Regions from separate parts of the Marinococcus sp. LNHM5E3-2.1 genome, predicted to be linked through region 2. Evidence: riboswitches for the same ligand, from Rfam matches in the RefSeq annotation. Region 2 holds a riboswitch; the other holds the start of a gene.

Region 1 (8,220 bases), on a different contig from region 2:
GACCGGCTCGTTTGATTATATGCTGAAAACGATCCACCGCAGCCGCAAGGAGCTAGAGGCGTTTATCCGGGAGCTGAACCAGCTAGGCGTCTCCCAGCTGCAGACGAGCATCGTGCTCCGGGAGGTCAAGGCTTCGACGGTGCTGCCGCTCAGGAAATAAAGCATTTTTATGGACTTAATTAAAATAAAATTCATTGCCCAAATCCATCAGTCAACGGAGGGATTCAGATGCATACCGAAGATTTTATCAGCATTATGATCCATCAGACCGATTTGAAATTAACGAGCTTTATTAAAGAAGAACTGCAGGCGTTTAATCTTACTCCGGAGCAGAACCTTATCATGATGCTTTTATGGGAAGAAGACGGCCGCACCCAGAACGATATAGCCCGCAAGCTGCAGAAGGATAAAACCAACGTTGCCCGGATGGCCGCCCAGCTTGAAAAAAAGCAGTTCGTGCGGCGGGCGGCGGGGACTGAGGACCAGCGGGCCATGCAGCTGTTTGTGACAGAAGAAGGAAGGCATCTTCAGGAAAAGGTACGCCCGGCAGCCGAGCGGTTCAACGCTGCCGTGACGAAGGGAATCAGCACAGAAGAGCTCAAAGCGCTTGAACAGACGCTTGCCAAAATAAATAAAAATGTTTCGGGGAGTCTCTGGGGGGAGTAGGGGCTCTCGGAGTAGATTCTTTGCAGGAGCCGGAAAAATATGTTGTACTAAAGATGCAGATTAAATGAATTGAATATATTTTTTGAGTAAATAGTTGCTATGCATACTAAATTGAAAGTGAGGGATTATTCATGGCGCATCAACAGCATTCGTTTCAGCGCAGGATCCGTGATAAATGGACGGTACAGTACGAGGAATTCGGTTTTCCTTCCATTCAGAAGGGATGGGTGCTGCCGGTGGACCGGTGGAAGGAGTTTGATCCGTTCATTTTAATGGCCGAGGACTGGTTTAAGAAGGGCACGTTCCCGGATCATCCGCACCGTGGCTTTCAAACCGTTACGTATGTGGTGGACGGACGGCTTGAGCACATTGATAACGGCGGCGGCCGCGACATTCTCGAGCCCGGCGACGTGCAGTATATGAATGCCGGCTGGGCGGCCCGCCATGCAGAGGACGGGGTGGAAAATGATATCGCCCATACCCTGCAGCTGTGGCTGAACCTGCCGAAGGACCAGCGAAATACCGATACCATCTACCAGAATGTATACGGAGAAGAGGCTCCGACCGTACAGATTGACGGCGGAAATTTAAAGGTTTTTTCCGGGACCGTCGCCGGGGAAGAAGGGCCGCTGAACTCGCTCGTCCCCATCACGCTGACCGAAATTAATTTATCGGAGGGGGCGGAATACGTGCATCATCTGCCGGAAAACCATAATGCCTTTTTATACACGCTCTCCGGCAGTGCCGATGTGGCGGATGGTACCGTCAACAAGCATGACGTGGCGACGCTCACCTTCGAGGATAACGGAGATCCGGAAGCGCTCTCGACGCTCCGCATTAAAGCCCATAAGCGCCGGACGAGACTGCTCGTGTATTCCGGTGAACCTATCCGTGAAGAGATTGTACCGTACGGTCCGTTTGTGATGAGCAGTATGGAAGAAATCAGGCAGGCGTACCGGGACTTTCACGAGGGAAAATTCGGCCCGCCCGCAGAGTAAGCTGAACAGAGTGTCATTCAATATGAAGGAGATGGAGCAGAATGGATGTACTGACAGCAATTCATTCACGCCGCAGTAACGGACTCGTAGAAGAAACTGAAGTACCGGAGGATATCATTGCGCAGGTGCTCGAAGCCGGCACCTGGGCGCCGTCTCACCACAAAACGGAGCCGTGGCAGTATTTCGTCATGACCGGTGACGGGCGCAGGCAGCTCGGGGAAGCGATGGCCGCCATTGCCGCGGAAGGTATGACGCCGGAAGAAAAAATGGAAAAGCAAAAGAATCTCGAAAAGCAGAAGGAAAAGCCGATGCGTGCACCGGTCGTGATTGCAGTGGCAGCCGAGCCGTCTGAGGAAGAGCGGGTGGATACGCTTGAAGAGTACGGCGCAGTATACGCCTCGATCCAGAACATGCTGCTCGCTGCGCATGCCCTCGGGCTGGCGGCCTTCTGGCGCACCGGGGCGCACTGCTATCATCCGAAAATGAACGATCTGTTCGGCCTGGGGCGGCGGGGAAAAGTACTCGGACTGATTTATATCGGCTATCCGATGCGGGAGATGAAGAAAGGGCACCGGAAGCCGGTGGAACAGGTGACCACCTGGATAACGGAATAATAGCGGCATATAAAAAGCAGGCAGCGGCTTCCTCCCGCTGCCTGCTTTTTGTTATTTTTCATCGTGCCTTTTGTTCAGCTGCTGACGCAGATTCAAACGCTGCTGTAAGTATTCCCGAAGAGAAATTTCTTTTTGGACCCATTGCTGTTTTAGAGCATTAAGCTGGTTTAAAAGATGATGTTTGTTCATGCGATCCTCCTGCAACCATATTTCAATTATATTGTATCCGCTTAACAATTATTTAAAACCTCGAATTATATGTGAAAATGAATGAAAATTATAAAAACACAATATTTTTAGTTTGAGTATTGAAACCGCCTGGGAATATGGTAACAAATACAAGCCATAGCGGCGGAAATGTCGGGAATCCATAAGCCTGCAACATAAGCCAAAAAGTACTAAAGGGAGACCTCTGTGCTTTTTGGCTTTTATTTTATAAAAATTTAAGAGGTGAAATGGATTGAAACAATACAGCCATATCCTGGCAGCGCTTGATGTGCTCAGTAACCCTAATGTTGATGCCTTTGACGAAGCGTGCCGTGTCGCGGTTAAGCACGATGCCGACCTGACGCTCGCCTATGTGTTTCATTATAATGAATATTCCTCGCTCGGATGGATGGACCCGATCGGTATCAGGCGGCTGCACGCAGAAGCAGAATACCGGCTTGAAGCGTACCGGAAAAACGCCGAAGAAAAAGGCGTACCGCGGGTAAAGACCGTCCTGGACAATGGAGTGCCGAAAAAACGTCTCGTGAACCAGCTCTGTGAAAGGGTTGACCCGGATCTTATCATTCTCGGGCAGTCCGGCGGCAATGCCCTCGGCCAGGCGATACAGGGAAACACCACCACAAAAACGGTGGTGAAGCACGCTCCCTGCGACGTTCATGTCGTTGACCCGGCGATCGCTTCGATCCAGCGAGCGCACACCGCACCGCTTCAGTAAAACAAAAGATCCCCGGGGGGAGTAATCCCGCCGGGGATCTTTGTGCGTCATTAAAGAGTGTATTGGTTTTTATCGTCCCATTTTTGTTTAATCACTGGAAGGTCACTAACGGTAGTGATGATAAGCTCTTCATCGCGAAAGGCGTTTAAGCTGGCGAGCAGTTCATCCTCGGAACAAAAATAAACGGGTTCCGAGCTGCCGAAGCGTGAGCGGATATCGGCGGCTGTTCCTATGTATACCTGGTTTTTGGGACGTTGAAGTACATATGCAAAATGGTCGATGGCAATGACCTCCTTTATAGGGACTTATAGTAAGAATAGCACGTCAGGGGTGAAACAGAAAGCAGAATGCCTGGAATTTAAATAGAATATGAACAGTAAAGAAAACGGCTTGAGCCTGGCGGGAGCCATAATCAAGCCGTTTTTGAGTTGTTTCAGGGATTTACGTTTCATTGGGCCTTGGAGAAATAAAGCAGAAAATGCCTAAAAGAAGGGCGGAAACCGCTATAGCCCAGTACGTAAACAATAAGCTGACGAGAGTGAGAGTACCGAACCAGATTTGAAAAAAACGGCGTTCGTTCATAGCTTCACCTCTTATGTGGAATTTAGAGCCCGGGATTCATAAGCTGCAGGGCCGCTGAAACAACCTCCGGGCGGCTTCTTTTCCCGTCGGGGTCTGGGCAAGCCCTCCTTCAGCAGTCTCTTTCAGGCTGCCCGGCATGTCGCGGCCGATCGTATGCATCGTCTGAATAACTTCATCGCAGGGGATGCGGCTGGTTATGCCCGCTAAAGCCATATCGGCCGCTGAAAAAGCGATGGAGGTGCCGATGACGTTTCTTTTCACGCACGGCACTTCGACGAGCCCGGCAACCGGATCACATACGAGTCCGAGAAGGGACTTCATTGCTATTGCGGTGGCGTGGGCTGCCTGCTCCGGGGAGCCATGCTGCAGCTCCGTAATCGTGCCCGCAGCCATGGCCGTCGCTGAGCCAATTTCCGCCTGACAGCCGCCTGCCGCGCCGGAAATAAAGGCGTGATTCGCAAATACGTAACCGATGGCACTTGCTGTGAACAGCCCCATCGTCAGGGTGTCATCATCGATGCTGCGGTTATCCTGGAGAGAGACCAGAATGCCCGGTAGTATACCTGCGGACCCGGCCGTGGGAGTTGCGACGATAAGGCCCATTTTTGCGTTGCTTTCCGACGTGGCCATCGCTGCTTCCATCGCCGTGCTGATGACCGGTCCGGATAACGGGTCGGTGTTTTGATTATACTGATGCATCCGGTAAGCATCACCGCCCGAGAGCCTGCTCTCTGTTTCCGTAATGTCACTCACTCCGTCCCGGACCGCCTGCTTCATTACCTGCAGCCGCTCCTGCATGCGTCCGAAAATCTGCTCCCGGGAAAAATTGGAGCGGCGAACCTCACGGCGCAGCATCCACTCGCCAATGGAAATGTCCTGAGCCATGCATTCCTGTACAATACTTTCAATGGTATCGTTCATATAAATGACGCCTCCTTTTTCGTGCGGGCTGCAATCGATAAAATATCCGGACCCGTTCCCAAATTAATGCTGGTGTCATGACCGTTAATTCCATAAATGCAGGCCACTCCGCCGCCGATGGAGGCGCCGGATACGCGGACGGTTTCTATGCCGGACGATGCCTGAAGATGTACAGTGTTCGGGTGGCATCCGCCTGGAGTGCCCGGACAGAACTGGAAGTCGTAACGAAGGCCTTCGTCTTTGGCCAGCGCATACGCACTCCGGACGTTGGTGTCGTGGGCGGATAATCCGAGCAGGCCGCCGATTATGGCTTTGTCCGAGCCGTGTCCCTGATAGGTGGAGGCGAGAGAGCCGTAGAACGTGATTGTCACATCTGTGACCTCTCCCAGCCAGTCGTGCACAAATTTCCCGATCGATACGACCCCCGCTGTGTGAGAGCTCGAGGGACCGACCATAATCGGGCCGATAATATCAAAACAGCTGTCAAACTCCATAGCGATTCCTCCAAATTTGAATTGAAAACGATTACATTAATGCAAAAAAAGACAGAGAAACGGCCTGAATCGCCGTTTCTCTGTCTGTGTGCCTGAAAGATTTCATTCTTTGACAAGAATTTTCTTCTTCGGCAGGTACGCATACCTTCTCCAGAGGTGCATCCTGTACTGGTCCTGGTACCTGAGAGTTTTTTCTTCCCGGCTGGTGGGAAGAATTGCTCCTTCGGTGCTGTAATATTCTACAGGCTCTCCCAATACATTCATCTGCAAAACCAATATTTTGTTACTTTTAGTGTAAACATCCGGTCTGGAAAAGTAAACCTATTTTTTGACAGCTGGCATGAGAGCGATATACTGGATGCAGCCTGTTAGCCTGGAATAATAAACCAATTTACCGAAAGAAATGAAGGGATGCGACTATGAGCGAACAAATTATTCTGCGCCCCGTCATGGCAGAAGATGAAAAAGACATTAATATTCTCCGGCGCCAGCCTTCTGTCATGCATTATACGCTGGGACTCCCTTCGGAGCGAAGAACCTCCAGCCAGTCATTTATTGAAGGGCTGACGGCGAACGATCATGTGATTGTTGCCGAGTACGGCGGCCGGGTCGTCGGTATCGGCTCTCTGGAGGTGCTGAGCGGTAAGCTGCATTACTACGGCATGACTGCCATGGCGGTGCACGATGAGTTTCAGAACCGGGGGATCGGCAGCCGTCTGCTTGATCATCTGCTGGATATCGCCGATAATTATTTAGGCTTATTCCGGCTGGAGCTCGATGTGGTGGAAGAAAACACGCGCGCAGTACAGCTGTATAAAAGCCGCGGGTTTGAACCAGAAGGTACGCTCCGTAAAGCCCATTTTGCCCGTGGCGCGTTTTACAATGTGCTGGTGATGGGCCGGCTGAACACTGCGTTGTTCCCGACAGACTGAGAACCTCGTTGGAAAATTAAGGAACCAGGGAGATTGTCACTTCCAAAAATTAGATTATTATGAAAAAATAGAAAAGAAGAGCTTACAACAAGAGTGATTAAAGGAGTGTATGTATGCAACAGGAACCTGCCGGTTTTGGCAGCAGGCTGCTCGCTATTGTTATTGACGGCCTCCTGCTTTCTTTCCCCATTCTTCTCATTAGTATGCTGGCCATGCTATGGATCAACCCCGATGAAGTGAATGTCGATATATTTTCCGGTGCCGGATCGCTTCTATATTCCATGATTCTGCCGATAGTATGGCAGGGCCAGACGGTCGGGAAGTATGCCATGGGCATTCAGATTGTGAAAATGGACGGAAGGAAGCTTGGCATCGGGGCAATGCTGATGCGCGTGCTCGTAGCTAATATTTTGTACGGAATTACTCTATACATACTGATGATCACGAGTATAATTATGGTGCTTGTCCGTAAGGACAAACGGGCCCTGCACGATTTTCTTGCGGGCACCCGGGTGGTGAAAAAAAGCCGGTAGCTTTACTATCGGGATGGTAACGCCAATCATGCGAGCGGAGGAAATACATGATAAAAAAGATCTTTTCTGCCGGGGCAGCTGGCATATTCATCCTTTTAAGCGCCTGTTCCGTACCTTCTTACTATACGGAGGAAGAGGAAGAGGTCCCTGGAAATATAGAAACGGAATGGGGAGAAGAAGTGCCGCTTCCGTTGTTGAACGATGCACCGGTTTCGAGGGCGCAGATTAACGAGAATGAAGAGGGGGAGCCCGAGGAAGTGGAGATTTGGTACAGCGAGGAAGAAGAGGACGAGCTTCTTCCTTATTTTCAGGACGCGGGCAACCGGCACCGGTATGAAGAGGACTACAGTACACGGCTTGTGTACGGCATCAACAGCAACGACATTCACATTATTTTAAATTACGAAGCGGGCGATCAGATGGTATTCGGCGCTCACGATGACGTGCTCAGTATTGGGGGACGTCCGGTGGGCCGGGATATCCAGAGTGGGCCGATTACGTACACGTTTTACGCGAAGGGAGGCACCTATTCCCTCTCCTATTCAGAAGAGGCCAGGGCGGACACCGACGCGCACCGTGAACAAATTAAAGCCTTTTTACAGAACAGCGGCTAGGTTGAAGTCACGTTGTCTTGAGGAGGGAAGAGCCGTGGACTTGCTTATGGATATGCTGATCGTCGGCGCTCTGCTGATGATTGCTTTCAACATAAAAGCATTTGGTAAACGTTTGCTTCGTGTAAAGAAGTAACAGATGGATGAAGCCGCATATGAGCAGTTGAAAGCCGAAATCAAAGAAGAGCTGAAAAACGAATGGGAAAAATAAGGCAGGGACCTCCGGGTGTCTGCCTTTGTGTTGCTGGCGGCGTTAGTCTGTTTTTACAAAAAGGTACGGCGCGGGCTTTTCTTTTAAGCAGTTATGGTTCATGATTTATAAGAGAGAGATTGAACACTTTGCAAGTTCACGGAGAAAGAAGGAAGGATTTATGCGCCGGAGGACAAAAAACATATTAAGCATGCCGCAGGAATACAATAATCAGTCGCTGAAAAAGGATATGGCTGCGGGCTTTACGATTTTTATTATGATTGTGCCGCAGGGAATGGCCTACGCCGTTCTCGCCGGCCTGCCGCCGGTGATGGGGCTGTATGCCTCGCTGCTTCCGCTTTTAATCTACGCCCTGTTCGGCGGATCAAAGCATCTGGCTATCGGGCCGGTGGCGATGGCGTCGATTCTTGTTTTTTCCGGGGTGTCGCTGTACGCTGAGCCGGCGACGCCGGATTACGTGGCACTCGTGCTGCTGCTGACGGTCATGGTCGGGGTGATGCAGGTAGCGCTTGGCCTGCTGAATGCCGCCGCGTTTGTGAAATTTATTTCGCCGAACGTAATCAGCGGTTTCACCTCGGCGGTGGCGATTGCGATCGGCATGAGCCAGCTCGGGCAGTTTATGGGGATCAGTGTCGGCAGCCAGACGCAGATTATCCCGCTTTTGCGGGATGTGATCGTTCATCTGCCCCAGGTACATATCCCGACCCTGCTCGTT
Region 2 (8,220 bases):
TCAGAAGCACAGACAGAAGAAGATTCCAAAAATCAGAAGCAGGAAGATGAAAGCATTACGATTGGCGCGGCGGGAGACGTTTTGCTGCACGGGCGTGTATATAAAAGAATGGAAGAAGACGGGGAGTACGATTTCACTCCGGCGCTGAAGGCAGTTGCTCCGATGCTTGAAGAACCGGATTACACGATTGTGAACCAGGAATCAATACCCGGCGGCGAGGAGCTTGGTTTATCGGCTTATCCTTCCTTTAACAGTCCATATGCAATTGTAGACGACCTTCAGGATGCCGGAGTGGACATGCTCTCCGGAGCCAATAACCATACGCTTGACCGTGGAATGGAGGCTGTAAACAATGCGATTAATCATTATGAGCAGACAGGTATGGGTTACGTAGGAATCTATAAGGACGAGGAAGATGCAGAGCGGCAGCGTATTGTAAATGTGAAGGACGTAGACATGGGGGTGCTTTCCTATACATACGGGCTGAACGGCATCGAGGTGCCGGAGGGGCATGAATATGTCGTGCAGAAAATTGATAAAGAACAAATACAGGAAGATGTCGAAGCGATGAGAGATGACGCGGACATCGTAGTCGTCAATATGCACTGGGGAAATGAATACGAGCGCCTTCCGAATGAAGAACAAAAAGAGCTGGCCCAATTTCTTGCAGACCAGGAAGTGGACGTAGTTATTGGTCATCACCCTCACGTGCTTCAGCCGATGGAATGGGTGGAGGGTGAAGAAGGAAATGAAACGCTTGTTTATTATTCTCTCGGCAATTTCTACTCCGGTCAGGATCAGGAATATACCGATACAGGCGGTATTGCTACATTCGATGTGGAAAAAGACGGCGAAGACGTGAAGATTACAGAGCCTAACGTTGATTTTACCCAGGTTGTACCGGGCCCTGAGGATCAGTACACAGTGAAGCCGATGGCCGAAGCAGACCACCCTGCTGAAGGTGGTGAAACCGAAGAGGATCTGCGCGAGCATGTGTATCAATGGATCGAAGCAAACGATTAAAATACTAACCGTCTGAAACTGGGCGGGAATGCATAAATAATTTCATTTACTGTATTAAGATATTAAAAGACCTCTAATTTTAAATCAGAGGTCTTTATTTTTATGCGCCAAACCCATTAATGAACGGGTTGGAATCCATTTCGGCTTCGATATCGGTGAAGGGGCCGTGGCCGCAGGCTACTATTGTATTTTCCGGGAGTTCAAGCAGCTGCTCGTGAATAGAGGCTAGCAGAGTATCCATGTCGCCTCCGTAAAGGTCAGTACGTCCAACACCACCTGAAAACAATACATCGCCGGAGAAGACTGTGTTGGTTTCTTTATGCCAATAGGAAACACTTCCCGGCGAATGGCCCGGTGTATGAAGCCATTGGAATTCAAAGCTGCCGAATTGAAGCGTTCCTTCGGACTGCAGAAGGTGATCCGCGGGCTTTGCAGTAAACGCAGCCTCCGGCATCATGCGTCCGGAGCCGTTTTTTTGGGCGTCCCCAGGCCAGTCCCTTTCATGCTCATGAAGATAAACAGGGATATTGTAGGCTTCCCGCACGGCATCAAGCGCACCGATATGATCAAAATGGGCGTGTGTTAACAGAATGACAACAGGACGCATCTCGTTTTCCTGAAGATAGGTGAGCAGTTTATCGGCATCCCCGGCCGGATCAATAATTACGGCGTTTTTATCATTATCGTACAGAACATAGCAGTTTGTCTGCAGTGGTCCCAGTGGAAGCTGTTTCCAGTTCATAGTTTCCCTCCAATTTTTATGCTGATTTTAGTATAAACAATATTACAGTGAGAAGAAATGATTGATCCAAAGTGATAAACGAATGATGCAGTACAATTTATCGGAAATGTTCGGGTTAATTTTTTTCAGCATTGGTTTTTATCTGAATTAGTGATAGAATATGAGCAAATAAAGATGTACATATAATGCGCGGATGATGGTAAGGGGAGAGACTGCCAGGCAGCGCCGAAGGAGCAAGCCGTAACAGGTGAATCTCTCAGGCAAACAGACTCTTACTGGACGCTCCTCTGGAGAGCGCTTCTTTTAGAAGCCACCCACGAAGACACTCTTTCCGTACGACGGAAAGGAGAAACTTTCTGGTTATAGGACAGAGCTTCCATATCTTATGGAGTTCTGTCTTTTTTATGCTTTTTCTTGTTTTGATTTTTCAGAAAATAATGATGAGGTGATTTTCTTGGCAGAATTAAAACGAACACCCCTGTATCCGGTATATGAAAAACACGGAGCAAAAACCGTCGATTTTGGCGGATGGGAAATGGCTGTTCAGTTTTCCGGCATCAAAGACGAACACGAGGCGGTTCGTACAAAGGCTGGTCTGTTCGATGTTTCCCATATGGGTGAGGCGATCGTAGAAGGAGAGGGTGCTGCTGAATTTCTGCAGTATATGCTCACAAACAACATAAAAAATGCAGAACCCGGAAAAGCACTTTATACCGCCATGTGTTATGAAGATGGAGGTACGGTTGACGATCTGCTCGTGTACCAGCTCGAAAAAGAAAAATACATGCTCGTTTTGAACGCAGCTAACATTGAAAAAGATCAGGAATGGCTTCGCCGCCACGTAACGAAAAACGTAAGTATTACCGATATTTCGAAAGAAACTGCACTAATCGCTGTACAGGGCCCGGTGGCAGAAACGGTGCTGCAGAAAGTAACCGATGCTTCTCTTGCAGAGATTCTGCCATTTCGTTTTGCTGCCGGTGCTTCAGTCGGAGAAGCGGAAAATATTATCATCTCAAGAACCGGCTATACCGGAGAAGACGGCTTTGAATTATACTGCCAGGCTGAAGAGGCCATCCGCTGCTGGGAGACGATCATGGAAGCAGGAGAATCCGAAGGACTCATTCCATGCGGTCTCGGCGCTAGAGACACCCTGAGGTTTGAAGCGAAGCTGCCGCTCTACGGCCAGGAGCTGAGCGCAAATATTACGCCGCTTGAAGCAGGCATCGGCTTTTGCGTAAAGCTGAAGCAGGAAGATAATTTCATTGGTAAAGAAGCTTTAAAAAAACAAAAAGAAGCGGGATTAAAACGTAAACTTGTCGGGATCGAAATGGTTGATAAAGCAATTCCGCGCCCGGGTTACATGGTACACAATGATGACGGAAAGGAAATCGGCTGGGTAACTACGGGCACTCAGTCGCCGACGCTGAAAGCAAATGTGGGACTTGCACTTCTGAATATTGGATGGACGAATCTCGGTCAGGCTGTCGAAGTGGATGTGCGGGGTAAAGCCAAACGCGCAAAAGTGGCAGCTGTGCCCTTTTATAAACGGGAAAAATAAACAGAGGAGGCACCAGAATGGATTATCGCTATCTGCCGGTAACCGGCGAGGATAAAGAAGAAATGCTTAAAACGATCGGTGTGGATTCGATCGGTGAATTGTTTGAGGACGTACCGGAAAATATTCGCTTTTCCAAAGAAATGAATCTGCCGAAGGCTCTTGGCGAAACGGATCTTCTAAAGGAAATGAAGCGCCTCAGTAACAGAAATACCAGCGTGCAGGACTGCGTCTCCTATCTCGGGGCAGGGGTGTACGAGCATTATATACCGACAGTCGTCGATCATGTGCTCCGGCGCTCGGAATTTTACACGGCATATACTCCGTACCAGCCGGAGATTTCGCAGGGCGAGCTGCAGGCAATCTTTGAATTTCAAACGATGATCAGTGAACTTACGGGAATGGATATCGCTAATTCGTCTATGTATGACGGACCGACAGCGCTCGCAGAAGCAGCACTGATGGCCGCAAGTGAAAACAGGGGGAGGCGCCGTACCATCGTCGTCTCTGGAACGGTTCACCCTGAAGCGCTCGATGTATTGAGCACATACGCTGCCGGGCCCGGACTTACAGTGAAAATCGTTCCCGAAAAGGACGGGCATACGGACATGGCTAAGCTTGAAGACATGATTGATGCTGATACCGCAGGAGTGATTGTGCAGTACCCAAACTTTTACGGTACTATTGAAGATTTAGCTGCTGTAAGGCAGGCAGCCGATAAAGAAAACTCGCTGATGATTGTGTCGGCAAATCCCCTTGCGCTCGGCGTCCTGACGCCGCCGGGAAGTTTCGGAGCGGATATTGTGGCAGGAGACGCTCAGCCGCTTGGTATTCCAATGCAGTTTGGCGGACCGCACTGCGGATTTTTTGCCACCACTAAAAAGCATATTCGGAAGGTCCCCGGGCGTCTTGTCGGACAGACGGAGGATGAAGACGGAAGCCGGGGTTATGTACTGACGCTGCAGGCAAGAGAGCAGCATATCCGCCGGGATAAAGCGACATCCAACATTTGTTCAAACCAGGCTCTGAACGCGCTGGCTGCTTCTGTCGCAATGACGGCTCTCGGTAAAAAAGGGCTGAAGGAAACGGCAGAAAGAAATGTTAAAAGTGCTCATTTCTTTAAACAGCTGCTCAAACAAAAAGGCATTGAGCTTGTCCATGAGGCACCATCGTTTAATGAATTTGTGGTTGACCTCGGCCGTCCAGTGGCAGAAGTGAATGAACAGCTATTCAGGCAGGGGATCATCGGCGGGTATGATTTAGGTGAAGTGTCGGCGGATAAAAAAGGCCAGATGCTCGTATGTGTGACTGAACTTCGCACAAGAGAGCAGCTGGAAACATTTGCCAAACATTTGGAGGTGCTTGTACATGAAACAGCCTAACCAGCCGTTAATTTTCGAACAAAGCAAACCAGGGAGGGTAGCGTATTCCCTTCCTGAGACAAATATACCTGAACAAAGCCTGAGCGATATTTTGCCCGGGGCTAATATCCGGGAAGAAGAGCCGGCACTGCCGGAAGTATCTGAACTGCAGTTGATGAGACATTATACGGCGCTTTCGAATCGAAATTACGGAGTGGATTCGGGCTTTTACCCGCTCGGGTCCTGCACGATGAAATACAATCCGAAAATCAATGAAGAAACGGCCCGCATGGCCGGTTTTGCCGCGACGCATCCGTACCAGCCGGAAGCACAGGTGCAGGGGAATCTCGAAATGATGTACGACCTGCAGCAGGCGCTTGCTGAAATAACCGGTATGGATGAAGTGACGCTGCAGCCGGCGGCCGGTGCCCAGGGAGAGTGGACCGGTTTGATGCTGATCCGGGCGCTTCACGAAGCGAACGGAGAAACGGGACGCACGGAAGTAATCGTGCCCGACTCTGCGCACGGAACGAACCCTGCTTCAGCAACGGTGGCAGGATTCGATCATGTAACGGTCCGGACCGATGCACGCGGCCTGGTGGACCTTGAGCATTTAAAAGAAGTAACGAGCGAAAAAACGGCTGCCCTCATGCTCACGAACCCGAATACACTCGGTTTATTTGAGGAAGATATTATGGAAATGGCCGATACGGTCCATCAGGCTGGCGGCCGGCTCTATTATGATGGGGCGAACTCCAATGCTATTATGGGCATCACAAGACCCGGGGACATGGGATTTGATGTCGTTCACCTGAACCTGCATAAAACATTCACGGGCCCTCACGGAGGCGGTGGGCCCGGCAGCGGGCCGGTTGGCGTAAAAAAAGAGCTGATCCCTTATCTGCCGGGGCCGGTGCTTGCAAAAGAAAATGATAAGTACTACTGGGATAAAGACCGTCCGCATTCCATCGGCCGCGTCAAGCCGTATTACGGTAACTTTGGCATTAACGTACGTGCCTACACGTATATCCGTACGATGGGAGCAGAGGGACTCAAAAGAGTATCAGAGTATGCTGTATTAAACGCCAATTATCTAATGAGACGGCTTGAGCCGTATTTTGACCTCCCATACGGCCGTCACTGCAAGCACGAATTTGTGATTTCGGGCCGCCGCCAGAAGAAGCTCGGCGTACGTACGCTCGATATGGCTAAACGCCTGCTTGATTATGGTTACCATCCGCCGACCATTTATTTTCCGATCAACGTCGAAGAGTGCATGATGATCGAGCCGACGGAAACCGAAGCGAAAGAAACGCTTGATGCGTTCGCAGACGCCATGATCGGGATTGCCAGAGAAGCAGAGGAAGACCCGGAAATGGTGCAGGAGGCGCCTCACACTACCGTAGTCGGAAGGCTGGACGAGACGCTGGCAGCACGTAAGCCAGTGCTGACATATAATACTGAAACGTCGCTCAAGTCCATGAAATAAATAAATCGATGAGGTTTGCGGACTTCAAAGATATAAAAAAAGGAAGAGCATGCCAGCTCTTCCTTTTAATTATGCGCTTTTTTTCTTTTTGCTGATCTTACCTGTCCAACGCTTGAATCCGCCTTTCAGGTGATAGATATCCCGGTTTCCCTTATGCTTTTTGATCAATTTTGCAGCTTGCTTTGAACGCATGCCGGATTGGCAGTATAAATAAACAGGCTGGTCTTCCCGGATCTCCACCATCCGCTGCTTCATCTGGGAAACAGGAATGTTCCGGGCCCCGAGGATGTGGCCGCCGTCATATTCTTTCGGCTCACGCACATCGATAAGCTGGGCTTTGCGATAGCCTTTAATAAAATCTTCCTGTGGTAATGCAGTTAAGTCTTTCGGGCCGACAAACCGTCGTACAATAAGAAAAACTAATACCGCAATAAGCACTATCCATAGCCATTCAAATATCATATATATTATTTCACCTCTTTCCGGGTCGATTGCAGATTAATTATAACGCATAACCCTGGTACTTTGCTAGATTTCTAATTAACGGGCTGTCATTTTTATATATAGAAAGCAGTGATCTCTGCTACAATGGAAATGGAAAAATCGAGAAAGAGAGATGAACATTAATGGCAAAAGATACTTGGCTTTTTATAGATTCAGGCAATCAGTCACCAGCATATAACATGGCGCTCGATGAAAAACTGCTGCAATGGCACAGTGAAGGACTGATTCCGCCGGTAATCAGATTTTATGGTTGGAATCCGCCTACGCTTTCGGTCGGTTACTTCCAAAAGGCGAAGAAAGATATTGATATGGATGCAGTGGAAAAGCACGGCGTAGGTTTTGTGCGCCGGCCGACGGGAGGTCGGGCGGTTTTGCATGATCAGGAGCTGACCTACAGCATCATCGTGTCAGAAGATCATCCCGAAATGCCGGAAACGGTGACAGAAGCCTACCGCGTACTGTCGGAAGGGATTCTGCAGGGATTTTTAAAGCTCGGCCTGGATGCTTATTTTTCCGTGCCGAAAACGAAGGAAGAAGAGGATTCTTTGAAAAATCCCCGTTCGGCTAATTGTTTTGATGCCTCATCGTGGTATGAGCTGGTGGTGGAGGACCGGAAAATTGCGGGGAGTGCCCAGACGAGACAGCGCGGCGTTATCCTTCAGCACGGTTCGATTATTCTGGATCTTGATGAGGATAAATTGTTCGATTTGTTTAAATATCCGAGCGAGCGCGTGCGGGAAAGAATGCAGAAAACCTTTAAAAATAAAGCTGTAGCAATTAATGAGCTGACGGATACACCATTTACCCTTGGCGATCTGCGCGAAGCATTTAAGGAAGGATTTGCCGACGGTCTGAATGCCGGCCTTGAAGAATATGAGCTGACAACCGACCAGGAACAAGAGGTGCAGCAGCTGGCCGCAGAGCGCTACCAGTCAGAGGAATGGAATTTCAGGCGCTGATACAGTGCATAAATCACGAAATAAAAATACAAAAGACCGCTCCGGAGCGGTCTTTTGTTGATTACGCATATAAATACTCAGTTATAGGTGACAAGCGGCTGGGTATCCCCTGCTTCGAATAGTTCTACCTCCCGTCGGAATTCTCCAAGCAGCTCTCTCGTTACGGGAGAGTCTCCGTATCCGGCTTCAAATGAGCCCTGAATGGACCGCACAGGCACAATTTCAATCGAAGTGCTCGTCATAAACATTTCGTCAGCCTCCTGGGCCTCCCCGATAGTAAACGGACGTTGTTCAACGGGAATATTCAGCTGCTTTGCAAGCTGAAGCACATAGCGTTTAGTGATACCTTCGAGAATATAATTGCTCTGCGGATGGGTAATAATCGTTTCATCTTTAACAATAAAGGCGTTAGTGGAAGAGCCTTCCGTAATAACGTCTCCGCGGTGCTGGAGGGCCTCTGCGCAGTGGTGGTCCTCTGCGGCCCGTTTGGCAAGGACGTTTCCGAGCAGGTTAATGGTCTTTATGTCACAGCGAAGCCAGCGGATGTCTTCAGTGGCGTACACATCAATACCGTCGGACTGCTT

The links. Region 2 has a riboswitch for glycine ahead of gcvT (glycine cleavage system aminomethyltransferase GcvT). Riboswitches for the same ligand answer to the same signal wherever they lie in the genome.
Region 1: linked by a shared signal. The riboswitch ahead of ACTRXH_RS03480 (serine dehydratase beta chain) and the one ahead of gcvT (glycine cleavage system aminomethyltransferase GcvT) in region 2 are both predicted to bind glycine.

The regions. Positions count from the first base shown of each region.
Region 1 covers NZ_JBQLIB010000001.1:672,888-681,107, forward strand. The annotation lists gene ACTRXH_RS03440 (Lrp/AsnC family transcriptional regulator) at 1-160, shown strand, start outside; gene ACTRXH_RS03445 (MarR family winged helix-turn-helix transcriptional regulator) at 229-666, shown strand; gene ACTRXH_RS03450 (pirin family protein) at 798-1,664, shown strand; gene ACTRXH_RS03455 (nitroreductase family protein) at 1,706-2,278, shown strand; gene ACTRXH_RS03460 (hypothetical protein) at 2,330-2,467, opposite strand; gene ACTRXH_RS03465 (universal stress protein) at 2,739-3,221, shown strand; gene ACTRXH_RS03470 (hypothetical protein) at 3,663-3,803, opposite strand; gene sdaAA (L-serine ammonia-lyase, iron-sulfur-dependent, subunit alpha) at 3,840-4,724, opposite strand; gene ACTRXH_RS03480 (serine dehydratase beta chain) at 4,721-5,218, opposite strand; glycine riboswitch at 5,297-5,374, opposite strand; glycine riboswitch at 5,378-5,482, opposite strand; gene ACTRXH_RS03485 (GNAT family N-acetyltransferase) at 5,638-6,150, shown strand; gene ACTRXH_RS03490 (RDD family protein) at 6,264-6,683, shown strand; gene ACTRXH_RS03495 (hypothetical protein) at 6,731-7,297, shown strand; gene ACTRXH_RS03500 (SulP family inorganic anion transporter) at 7,666-8,220, shown strand, end outside.
Region 2 covers NZ_JBQLIB010000012.1:29,663-37,882, forward strand. The annotation lists gene ACTRXH_RS12800 (CapA family protein) at 1-1,023, shown strand, start outside; gene ACTRXH_RS12805 (MBL fold metallo-hydrolase) at 1,124-1,765, opposite strand; glycine riboswitch at 1,959-2,047, shown strand; glycine riboswitch at 2,051-2,138, shown strand; gene gcvT (glycine cleavage system aminomethyltransferase GcvT) at 2,220-3,326, shown strand; gene gcvPA (aminomethyl-transferring glycine dehydrogenase subunit GcvPA) at 3,344-4,705, shown strand; gene gcvPB (aminomethyl-transferring glycine dehydrogenase subunit GcvPB) at 4,692-6,173, shown strand; gene ACTRXH_RS12825 (rhodanese-like domain-containing protein) at 6,243-6,635, opposite strand; gene ACTRXH_RS12830 (lipoate--protein ligase family protein) at 6,800-7,636, shown strand; gene dat (D-amino-acid transaminase) at 7,714-8,220, opposite strand, start outside.